2 regions of the Faecalicatena contorta genome follow, and region 1 is predicted to be linked to the other one. Evidence: a T-box and tRNA genes for the amino acid it is inferred to sense, from the RefSeq annotation. Region 1 holds a T-box; the other holds one or more tRNA genes.
The links. The T-box of region 1 lies ahead of leuS (leucine--tRNA ligase). A T-box ahead of a tRNA ligase gene usually reads a tRNA of that ligase, here a tRNA-Leu.

Region 2: it has a tRNA-Leu gene. The T-box ahead of leuS (leucine--tRNA ligase) is inferred to sense a tRNA for this amino acid. The anticodon was not compared.

What each region holds. Positions count from the first base shown of each region.
Region 1 is NZ_BQNQ01000001.1:2,891,256-2,896,911, forward strand. Features, by position in the region: gene MWG26_RS12895 (hypothetical protein) at 1-407, shown strand, start outside; gene leuS (leucine--tRNA ligase) at 678-3,107, opposite strand; T-box leader at 3,157-3,376, opposite strand; gene MWG26_RS12905 (alanine/glycine:cation symporter family protein) at 3,639-5,054, opposite strand; glycine riboswitch at 5,057-5,151, opposite strand; gene MWG26_RS12910 (ZIP family metal transporter) at 5,623-5,656, opposite strand, start outside.
Region 2 is NZ_BQNQ01000001.1:718,759-724,414, reverse strand. Features, by position in the region: gene fabK (enoyl-[acyl-carrier-protein] reductase FabK) at 1-618, opposite strand, end outside; gene MWG26_RS03190 (acyl carrier protein) at 646-870, opposite strand; gene MWG26_RS03185 (beta-ketoacyl-ACP synthase III) at 1,055-2,017, opposite strand; tRNA gene MWG26_RS03180 (tRNA-Leu) at 2,393-2,476, shown strand; gene MWG26_RS03175 (heavy-metal-associated domain-containing protein) at 2,785-3,006, shown strand; gene MWG26_RS03170 (heavy-metal-associated domain-containing protein) at 3,466-3,690, shown strand; gene MWG26_RS03165 (NADH-dependent [FeFe] hydrogenase, group A6) at 3,818-5,599, opposite strand; gene MWG26_RS03160 (NADH-ubiquinone oxidoreductase-F iron-sulfur binding region domain-containing protein) at 5,640-5,656, opposite strand, start outside.

The sequences.
Region 1 (5,656 bases):
CAAGCAAAAAAAAATATATGTCCGTAGCATTTCCTCCTAAAATAATTGATGAATCAATATATGAAAAAGAACCTATTTTTTGGAGTGGCAATGCTCTTCCTTCCATTATCACCCAAAAGAATCTTTCATATATAGTAAGATTTAAAGCTTGTTTCAACCTAAAAAAAGGAAAAGAACCTTTTGTTATGAATAAAACAAGTTTTCTTTACCCTTTTAACAAAGCTTTAACTACATCTGACATTTACGATTCTAAGTCTAAGAAATATTACTCACAATATTTAGACAAGAATGGTAACATAGTAAAATCAAAACCAACCCTAATATTAACCAGTGATGATTTCAAATTATTTCAAGAGTTATATATTGTAAAGGATTTAGAAATCCTAGATGGATGTTACTTTTTATAACTATAATGCAAAGTATCCTTATTTTTTATCAATTGTATCAAATAGACGCAGGAAGTATTTCCACTACCTGCGTCCATTTTGACTTGAAATATTTACTCCATTTTCTTTCAATCTTTACTCCAAATTTACTCCATTTTAAAAATCTGTTACGATATTTTACGGTATTCTATAATACCTTTTCTTTAAAGAAAAATGTCTGTAAACCTTGATTTCAAGCAAACTTTTCAATATTTCCAAGCACTTTATTCTGTTGTGAGAATTTCTTCTCAATTATTTCTGCACAATATTTATAATCCTTCCGGGCACGTAGATTTCTTTTACAATCGTCCCCGTCAGTTTATCCGCAACCGCTTCTTTCCCGGCTGCTATGGCCGTATCTTTGTCTGCATCCGCCGCAATTGTTACAACGGCTCTTGTCTTTCCGTTGATCTGAACGGCAACTTCGATCTCATCGTCCTTCATCTTGGACTCATCGTATGACGGCCATCCTGCTTTGAATACCGTATCCGTATGCCCCAGCTGTTCCCACATCTCCTCCGCAAAATGCGGTGCAAACGGCGCGAGAAGTACTGCAATGTTTTCCAGTGTCTCCTGATCAATTCCGCCCTCTTTCTTAGCGATCTCGATCAACTTGTTATTATGCTCCATAAAGCCGGAGATTACCGTATTCAGGCTGAATGACTCCAGACGGGTCGTGATGTCATAGACCAGCCTGTTGCGCTGCTTGATCATTTCCTTCGTTGCTTTTATATCCTTGCCGCAGCTGTCCATGAGCAGATTCCAGAGGCGCTTCAGGAAACGGTTGACGCCGTCGATTCCGCGGTCATCCCACTCCGCGTCCAGTTCCGGAGGGCCTACGAAGAGCTCATACATTCTCAGAGAATCACATCCATAATCTCTTACCAGGTCATCCGGTGAGACTACATTTCCCTTGGACTTGCTCATCTTAACACCGTTCTTTCCAGTGATCATACCCTGGTTGAATAGTTTCTGGAACGGCTCATCAAAATCAATGGCCCCTATATCGCACAGGAACTTTGTATAGAAGCGGGAATACAGCAAATGCAGTACCGCATGCTCAACGCCGCCGATATACATGTCTACGGGGAGCATCTCATCCGCTTTTTCTCTGGATACCAGTTCGTTCTGATTATGGCTGTCTACATAGCGCAGGAAATACCAGGAGGATCCTGCCCACTGCGGCATCGTATTGGTTTCACGCTTTGCAGGCTTTCCGCAGACCGGACAGGTACAGTTTACCCAGTCTTCGATTCCGGCAAGCGGTGACTCGCCTGTTCCTGTCGGCTCATAGGATTCTACATCCGGCAGGCGAAGCGGAAGCTCTTCTTCCGGAACCGGAACGGCTCCGCAGTCCGGACAGTGGATAATCGGAATTGGCTCTCCCCAGTAACGCTGGCGGGAGAATACCCAGTCGCGCAGCTTGTAGTTTACCGTTGCATGGCCGATTCCCCTTTTTTCAATCATATGCGGCGCCTCTTTTTTAAGCACAGCAGATTCCATGCCGTTCCACTCGCCAGAATTGATCATAGTGCCGGCAGCATCCGTGTAGGCCTCTGTCATGTGTTCAATCTCTACGCCGTCTTTTGCAATAACCTGCACGATCGGAAGATCAAATTTCTTTGCAAACTCAAAGTCACGGTCATCATGCGCCGGTACACACATAATGGCTCCTGTTCCATAATCTGCAAGTACATAGTCAGACAGCCAGATCGGTGTCTTTTCTCCGTTCAGAGGATTGATGGCATAACTCCCTGTAAATACCCCCGTCTTTTCCTTATCCTGCAGACGATCTACATTGGACTTCATAGACGCATCGTAAATATACTTTTCTACCGCCTCTTTTGTCTCCGGTACGGCCAGCGATGCCGCCAGTTCATGCTCCGGAGCCAGCACCATGAAGGTGGCTCCATATAAAGTATCTGGTCTAGTCGTGTAGACCGTGATCTTCTCCTCTCTTCCGTCAACCGGAAAATCCACTTCCGCCCCGTAGGATTTACCGATCCAGTCGGACTGCATCTTCTTCACCTTCTCCGGCCAGTCCAGCTTGTCCAGGTCGTTCAGGAGGCGTTCCGCATAAGCAGTAATTTTCAGCATCCACTGGCGCAGATTTTTCTTGGTCACATCCGTACCGCAGCGCTCGCATTTTCCATTCACAACTTCCTCATTTGCCAGGCCGGTCTTACAGGAGGGACACCAGTTAATCGGGAATTCCTTCTCATATGCAAGACCTTCTTTAAACATCTTTACAAAGATCCACTGGGTCCATTTATAGAACTCCGGATCTGTTGTATTCACTTCCATATCCCAGTCATAGAGCGCAGCGATCTCATCGATCTGGCGTTTGATGTTAGCCACATTCTCAGCTGTGGATTTTGCCGGATGAACGCCCATCTTGATGGCATAGTTTTCCGCCGGAAGGCCGAAGGCATCCCATCCCATCGGATGCACAATATAATGGCCCTGCAGCAGTTTATAGCGGCTCCAGACATCGGAGATCACATAACCTCTCCAATGGCCTACATGAAGACCGTTTCCCGAAGGGTACGGGAACATATCCAGGCAGTAATACTTCTGCTTCTTATTTCCGTCATCGTCTACCTTGGGATTCACCGGGTTCTCCGCCCACTTCTCCCTCCACTTCTTCTCAATTGCTTTGTGATTGTACACAATCTTAGACATTACAATATCCTCCTACATTCAACACTTTATAAAAAGCCTTTTCATCTCATTAAGAGACGAAAAGGCTTTGACTTCCGTGGTACCACTCTCATTCACCCGGCAGCTCCCGGATGCACTCATTTCTTCTGTAACGGGAAGTCCCGCTTTTATCTACTGCTGTTTCAATAAAAGAACTCCGAGGCGAGTTGGGAGTTTACGCTTCTGCCTCACACCTTCCGGCAGCTCTCTGAAAACGATAGGCTCTTAGTACTCCTCATCCCAGTTTCTGCAATATTCTTATTTATTATAGGAAGAATGTTAAAATAAGTCAAGTAGTTTTCTCCCTGATTTCATAATTTGTTGCACCTGCGAATACTTTTCACGCCCGTTCACCATCTAAAACGGAGATGGCGTCTGCCTTTTCCGGTTATAGCGGTCGGCCGCGCCCCCCGCCCATAGGGAAACAAAAACCTGAGGTACCAGTGTCGCGATCGTTGCAGCCGTAATCCATGCCCCGGAAGACGTTTTCAGTGTTGATGTAGGTATTAAAATCTATTTCATCCCCATTTGTTTCAGCCTGGAAAAGTAATCCCTGCTCTCCGCGGCAACTACTCCGCTCAGTGAAATCAGAGCTACGAGGTTCGGAAGCGCCATCAATGCGTTAAAAATATCTGCAATATTCCAGACAGCCTCTACCGTCATATAAGGTCCGATAAAGATCGCAAGGATATACAGCCACCTGTAAGTTTTCACCGCCTTCATATTTCTGTTGGACAAATATTCCAGGCAGCGTTCTCCATAATAGTTCCACCCCAGTATCGTAGTGAAAGCAAAAAACACAAGGCACAGCATCAGGGCAAAGGATGCCACAGCCGGCGGAAACGGCAGTCCCTGCTGGAAAGCAGCTGTCGTAATCTCCACCCCTTCCAGGCCCGTATTCCACGTCCCCGCAATCACAATAGATAATCCGGTCATGGTACAGATTACGATCGTATCAATAAAAGTACCTGTCATAGACACCAAGCCCTGGCGCGCAGGCTCTTTTGTCTGAGCAGCTGCGGCAGCGATCGGGGCGCTTCCCAGACCAGCCTCATTCGAAAAGATCCCCCTTGCAATCCCTTTCTGCATGGCAATCACCATTGTTCCCATCACACCGCCGGCAAGCGCGCTGCCGGAAAATGCGGATTTGACAATCAGTGCAATCGCGCCCGGGATTGCCGGTATATGAGTCAGCAGGATGATCAGCGCCAACAGTACATAGAGAACCGCCATGAACGGCACAACAATCTCCGATACCTTTGCAATACGTTTAATTCCTCCAATCACAACCAGCCCCACACAGAAGGTCAGGATAATTCCCGTAATCACGGTTGCCCATGAGTATGTACCGCCGAACAAATTAACCGTGTTGGCGAGATCCGGATCAAAGAAATTCTTCACGGCAGAGGCGATCCCGTTAACCTGCGTAAATGTACCAATTCCGAACAGGCCGACACCTGCTCCAAAAAAGGCGAAAATCTTTGCAAGCCACCGCCAGTTCTTCCCCATTCCATTTTCTATGTAATAGAAAGGACCGCCCAACACATGTCCTTCTTCATCAATTGTACGGTACTTAATAGAGAGAAGCCCCTCTGCATATTTCGTCGCCATACCAAAAAAAGCAGCAACAATCATCCAGAATAAAGCCCCCGGCCCGCCAGCGGCAATCGCCGTAGCTACACCGACAATATTCCCTGTCCCGATTGTAGCAGAAAGCGCAGTACAAAGCGCTCCAAAACTCGTTACTTCCCCACGTCCATCTTCTTCATTTTTCACCATGAATTTCAGCGCCTTGCCCAGATGCCTGATCTGAAGGCCCTTCAAACGAACTGATAAATAGATTCCTGTCACCAGGATAAGAATGATCAATGGAAGCCCCCACACGGCATCATCGACCCACTTGATAAAACTGTTGATCTGACTAAACATAATATTACTCCTCCATCCTTTTGCCTGAGAGATTTACAGCACACGCTGCGTACACCTTCGGCGCTCTTAAAATAAGAGACTCTCCTGAGTTGTCGTGTCTTAACACGCAATTTAAAGCATATCACCAAATCCTCACCATTTCAAGTACTTTTTGGGGAATCAGCGTGCATCATCTGTCACTCGATCCACCTACTCCGTCTGGCCCCCCATCCGGGATAGGGACGCCTTCAGCTTTGATGTTCCAGCTCTTGAGAACCGGGGTGTCCGGAGGTCTTTTTGCGCAGGCTTATACTGATTCTGGAAACCTTTAATGCCGATTAATTCTAACTGCGAAAAAGCCGCATCTTATGGGGAAAAACTGATCTCCGAATCAGTTTTCCAGAGCGTATTCCCTTAGAAAGCATCGGCTTTCTAAGGGAATACGCTCGGTACCATAAGATGCGGCTTTTTCGCAGTTAGCAATTAACGGCTAAGCGGCCGGTTTCCAGAATCAGCATAAGCCTGCTCAAAAAGACCTCCGGACACTCCGGTTCCAAAGAGCGTCCCCATACCAGCCACCACAATCTCCCTACCCCAAAGCCACATCTAATATCATCATAAGG
Region 2 (5,656 bases), 2.2 Mb from region 1:
ATAATTTTCATGAACAACAGATTCTTTCGTAACCACAAAATGAGTTCCCATCTGCACGGCCTGGGCACCCAGCATAAACGCCGCCGCAATTCCCCTGCCGTCCGCAATACCGCCTGCGGCAATCACCGGGATACTCACCGCATCCACAACCTGCGGAACTAAAACCATGGTGGTATTCTCACCAATGTGCCCGCCGGCTTCCGTACCTTCCGCTACCAGAGCATCCGCCCCGCAGCGTTCCATTCGTTTAGCAAGTGCAACAGAGGCAACGACCGGAATCACCTTAACCCCCGCCTCTTTCCACATCTTCATATACTTTTCAGGAGAACCAGCACCTGTTGTAACGACTTTAACGCCCTCCTCCACAATCACTTCTGCCACTTCGTCCGCGTAAGGACTCATCAGCATAATATTAACGCCAAATGGTTTAGTGGTCAGCTTTTTAGCTTCCCTGACTTGTTCCCGTACCCAGTCTGCCGGCGCACTCGCCGCTCCAATCAGCCCAAGCCCGCCAGCTTCTGATACGGCGGCTGCAAGATGATGTTCAGCAACCCATGCCATTCCACCCTGGATAATCGGATATTCAATTCCTAATATTTCGGTTACTTTCGTCTTCATACTAACAACCTTTCTTTCGAGTACTTATTATTTGTGCGCTTCTAAATATTTTACAACGTCCCCGACCGTAGCGATCTGCTCCAGATCCTCAGACGGAATCTCCACATCAAATTCTTCCTCAAATGCCATCACAACTTCAAACAGATCCAGAGAGTCTGCTCCAAGGTCATCCTTGAATGAAGTAGCTTCTGTAATTGTGTTGATATCTGCTCCCAATGAATCTGATACGATTTCTTTTACTTTTTCTAACATAGTTTTAAATTCCTTTCATGCTCTTTTCTTTATATTTATTATTTATTTATGTAATCCGGTCTGGTACATCGTAAAATAATGAACTGACTCATTGATATTCAGCCTTATAGCCAGCCGGAGATTACCTGTTTCAATTCCCTGTTTCCGATTCCTGCTTTACAGAGAAATACCTGATACACTGCCTCTACCATTCCAGAAAAGCAGCTCCCCAGGAAAGCCCTGCCCCGAACCCAGACAGTACCAGCCTATCCCCCTTTTTGAGCGTTCCCTTCCGGTTCAACTCATCTAATAAAATGGGAATGCTGGCTGAAGATGTATTTCCATATTCCTGCATATTCATGGGAAATTTACTGATATCCTGTTGCAATCTTTTCGCCACAGCCTCTACGATCCTCTGGTTTGCCTGGTGAAGAACAAAATAATCTACCTCATCCGCAGTGCGCCCCGCCTTGGACAAAACCTCCAGAACTGCCTCCGGCACCTTCTTAACCGCGAATTTAAACACGGCCTGGCCGTCCATTTTCATATAAGAGTCGGTGTCCTGTTCATCAGGTAACCAATCCTTGCGGTGCCTGCTCATACACGTAAGCGCATTTCCTCTCCCCCCGTCAGAATGGGTAACCGGCTGATAAAGAGTGTCTTCTTCCGCTCTGAGCACGGCCGCCCCAGCCCCATCCCCAAACAAAATGCAGGTGCCTCTGTCTTTCCAGTTCACCGTATTCGATAAACTTTCCGCCCCAATCACCAGGATCGTCCGGTACATTCCGGAAGCAATATAGGCCTGGGCTGTATTATACGCAAAAAGAAATCCCGTACATGCCGCATTTAAATCAAATCCAGTCGCATTGACAGCACCCAGTTCCCGCTGCACCTCGCACGCCGTACAGGGAAGCAGAACCTCTGAAGTGAACGTCGATACCAGGATCAGATCCAGTTCCTTTGGAGCCACGCCGCTGTTTTCCAGCGCTGCCCGGGACGCCTTCACAGCCATGGAAACAGTCGTGTCATCCTCAATAATATGCCGCCTCACGACACCGGTTCTCTCCCGTATCCATTCATCACTGGTATCTACCAGCCTGGCTAAATCATTGTTATCCAGAAAATGCTCCGGCACATAAGAACCTGTTCCACATATCTTTCCTATCATATTCTATCTCCATGTTTGAATTCGTTGTTTTATTTTTATCTCAAATACTTTTATCTTAAAATACTTTGATTATCAAAGTATAATAACAAATAACTTATTTGTCAAGAGGAAAATTTATGGGATGTAGGGAGAGCCGCCCTCCGAGAGAAATTTCAAACGGGAGCGGCAGTTCTGTTTGGGGCGCTGTTAGGAGGCTTTGCCTTTTCACGACACCTCCTCAAGTATCGGAGCAGGCCAATGAATCTCCGTGTATTGAACAAAGATTACAACCATCCCCCCAAATTCAGAAAATTCATCTAAAATGCCAAAAGGTAAAGAATTTTAAAATAGGGGTTTACAAAGTCCGGTATCTTATGATAGAATATCACTTGTCGAGCGGAAGTGGCGGAATGGCAGACGCGCTAGATTCAGGTTCTAGTGGGAGTTTATCCTGTGAGAGTTCAAGTCTCTTCTTCCGCATTGATTGAGAAGTGAGAAGTCTTAATATATTAAGGCTTCTCTTTTTTTATTGAATTATTCTAGACTTGCTTTTGGTTACCTCATCCTATTCCATGACACTACTACTAAAGGCCCATTGACGATATCTTTTGTTTTAAATATAATTAAATTATAGATTTATTGTAGCCAAAAACAGGTGAAAACAGGACATGAAAAAGGCCCAGAGCATACATCGGCATAGCTTAGCTGCGGCTGTCTCATTGCTGTTCATAACAGAGGCGCCTCTTTCAAATGCCCCTATTTCATCCCATACTAAGAGGAGGGAAAAGATGAAAAAAATTTATGCCTTAGGAGATGTAACATGTTCACACTGCGCACAAGTGATGGAAACTAAAATGAGTGCCATTCCTGGCGTGACATCAGCAATGATTTCTTTTAAATTAAAAAAAGTAACTGTTAATATGGATGATGACAAAGAAGCAGAGGTTGAAAGCCAGGTTCTCAACTTAATAGAGAACCCTGTTTACTGTAAGACTTGTCCTAACAGATAATTCGGGCAGGCCAAAGGAATTTCGCACAGTCATATAGAGAATGGCTGCGGACAGCTTACCGTTCAATGTCCGCCATTCGTTGCACAGTTTGTTCATGGTTTATCAAGTATCTCCACTTGAATCGTTGTTGTTCTAAAACTTGATTCCGGGTGTTCCGGAATCTTCTTGAAACAGCGCTGTATCGCTCTATCCCATTTTATGGGATTAAGCGGCACAACGCTGTTTTAAGGTTATTTAAAGAAGTCTACTACTAAAGGCCCATTGACAGCATTTTTTCTTTTCCATATAATGAGGTTATAAGTATATTGTAGCCAAAAGGGTGGAAATAGGACGGAGAAAAAAGACCCCAAAGTGTACGCCGGCATAAGATATCTGCAGCTGCTTCATTGTTGTTCATGGAATCAGGCAATTCTTTCGTATGAACCGAAAATCACCCAATCTCTAAGAGGAGGGAAAGAAATGAGAAAAGTATATACCTTAGACAACGTAACCTGTACACACTGCTCTCAAGTGACGGAAACACATATCAGCACCTTAACGGGTGTGAATAAAGCCGTAGCTTCATTCAAATTGAAGAAGATTACCGTTGATATGGACGATGACAAAGAAGAAGAGATTGAGCGTCAGATCCAAAAGATTCTCGCCGATCCATTTTACTGTAAGAATTGCCCGAACAGAGAATAACGACATGCAGCAGCGGTGTATCCTTCCATATCCCTTTACGGGGTGGATCGATACACCGCTGTTTTTATTGATTTCCCTCTCACCCTATAGCGTAGGGTGTGTCCTCACTTAACTTGCTGAAACCGGCTCATTCTGCCAGCTGGTTATATTTTCCCCTCGGAACATAATATGTATGAAGAAGATCATGTGCTTTATGTCCATTCGGTTCTCCCAGAAAATCTGCATACAGTTTCATCAGATCCGGATTCTCATGGGACTTGCGCAGCACCTTGCGTTCATCCTCACTGTACAGAGCCTGCGACCTCTTTTCACGGTATCCTTCCTCACTGCACCGGGGCTGGCCGCCGCCGTTGATACAGCCGCCGGGACACCCCATTACTTCAATAAAATGATAAGGAGAAGTACCATCCGCAACCTCCTGCATCAGCCTTGATGCTCCTGCCAGGCCGCTGGTCACGGCAATCTTCACCGCCACACCCTGCAGATGTGCGTACTCCGGCAGCGTTTTCCCTATGGTAATCTCCGCCGTCTTCACCTGCTCCAGACCTACAATTGGCGTTACATGCAATTTTTCAAAAGGCAGTTCTTCCCCTGTTACTACTTCATAAACCGTACGCAGGGCAGCTTCCATTACGCCTCCGGTCACACCGAAGATATCAGCCGCACCGGTTCCCAGCCCCATTGGAGCATCAAATTCTGCATCGGGCAGTCTTACGAAATCGATGCCTGCTTTCTTAATCATTCTCGCCAGTTCCCGTGTAGTCAGCACCGCGTCTACGTCGCGGTTTCCTTCCACTTCCATCTCCGGGCGCTGTATCTCGTATTTCTTCGCCGTACAGGGCATAACCGAAACAACGAACATATCCTCCGGCTGCGTGCCCGTCTTCTCTGCATAGTAAGACTTCACTAATGCTCCCATCATGGTATGCGGGCTTTTACAGGTAGAGAGATGTCCGAGTGCCTCCGGGAACTGATGCTCCACATGCTTGATCCATCCCGGAGAGCAGCTTGTGATCATGGGAAGCACCGCTTCTTTGCCAGTCAGTGCGGCATTCAGGCGCCCCAGCAGCTCAGTGCCTTCCTCCAGGATCGTCAGATCCGCCGAGAATAAGGTATCGAAGACGTCGTCAAATCCTATATCATGAAGGGCTGCGGCAATTTTACCAGTTACTGGAGTTCCGCACGGCAGGCCGAATTCTTCCCCCAAAGCCGCACGCACGGCGGGAGCCACCTGAACCACCACCCGCTTCTTTGGATCGGCCAGAGCCTTCCATACCGGTGTCAGGCCATCCGTCTCTTTGAGGGCGCCGGTAGGACAGACGATAGTGCACTGCCCGCACATTGCACAGGATGTGGAATTAAGCGGCAGCCCCATCGCCGGGCTGACCGTGGTCTCAAATCCCCTGTTCTGCGCCTGGATTGCCCCTACCTTTTGTATTCCCGCGCAGGCAGTCACGCAGCGGCGGCACAGAATGCATTTACTGGTATCACGGGTGATGGAGGGAGATATATCCACATGCCCTTCGGACACTGCGCCTTCAAAACGGCTTTCGGTCACATCCAGCTCATATCCGAGGGCCTGCAGCTCACAGCTCTGGTTCCGGCTGCAATTCAGGCAGTCCTGTGAATGATTGGATAAAAGCAGCTCATACAGAACCTTCCTGGCCTCCAGAACCTTCGGAGAATGGGTTCTCACCTTCATTCCCTCCCTGGCCTTTACCATGCAGGACGCCTGCAGGTTCTTCATCCCTTCCACTTCCACCACGCAGATCCGGCAGGAACCGTACTGGTGGACATCTTTCATATGGCACAGGCTGGGCACGCGGATGCCGGAAGCCTCTGCCGCTTCCATGATGGTGGAGCCTTCCAATACCTCCACCGGCTTTCCATTTATTGTTAAATGTATCATATTAACCTCCTGGTCTCTGTCTTGTTATGGGTTCCCGCTGCTACCGCCTGTCGCAAT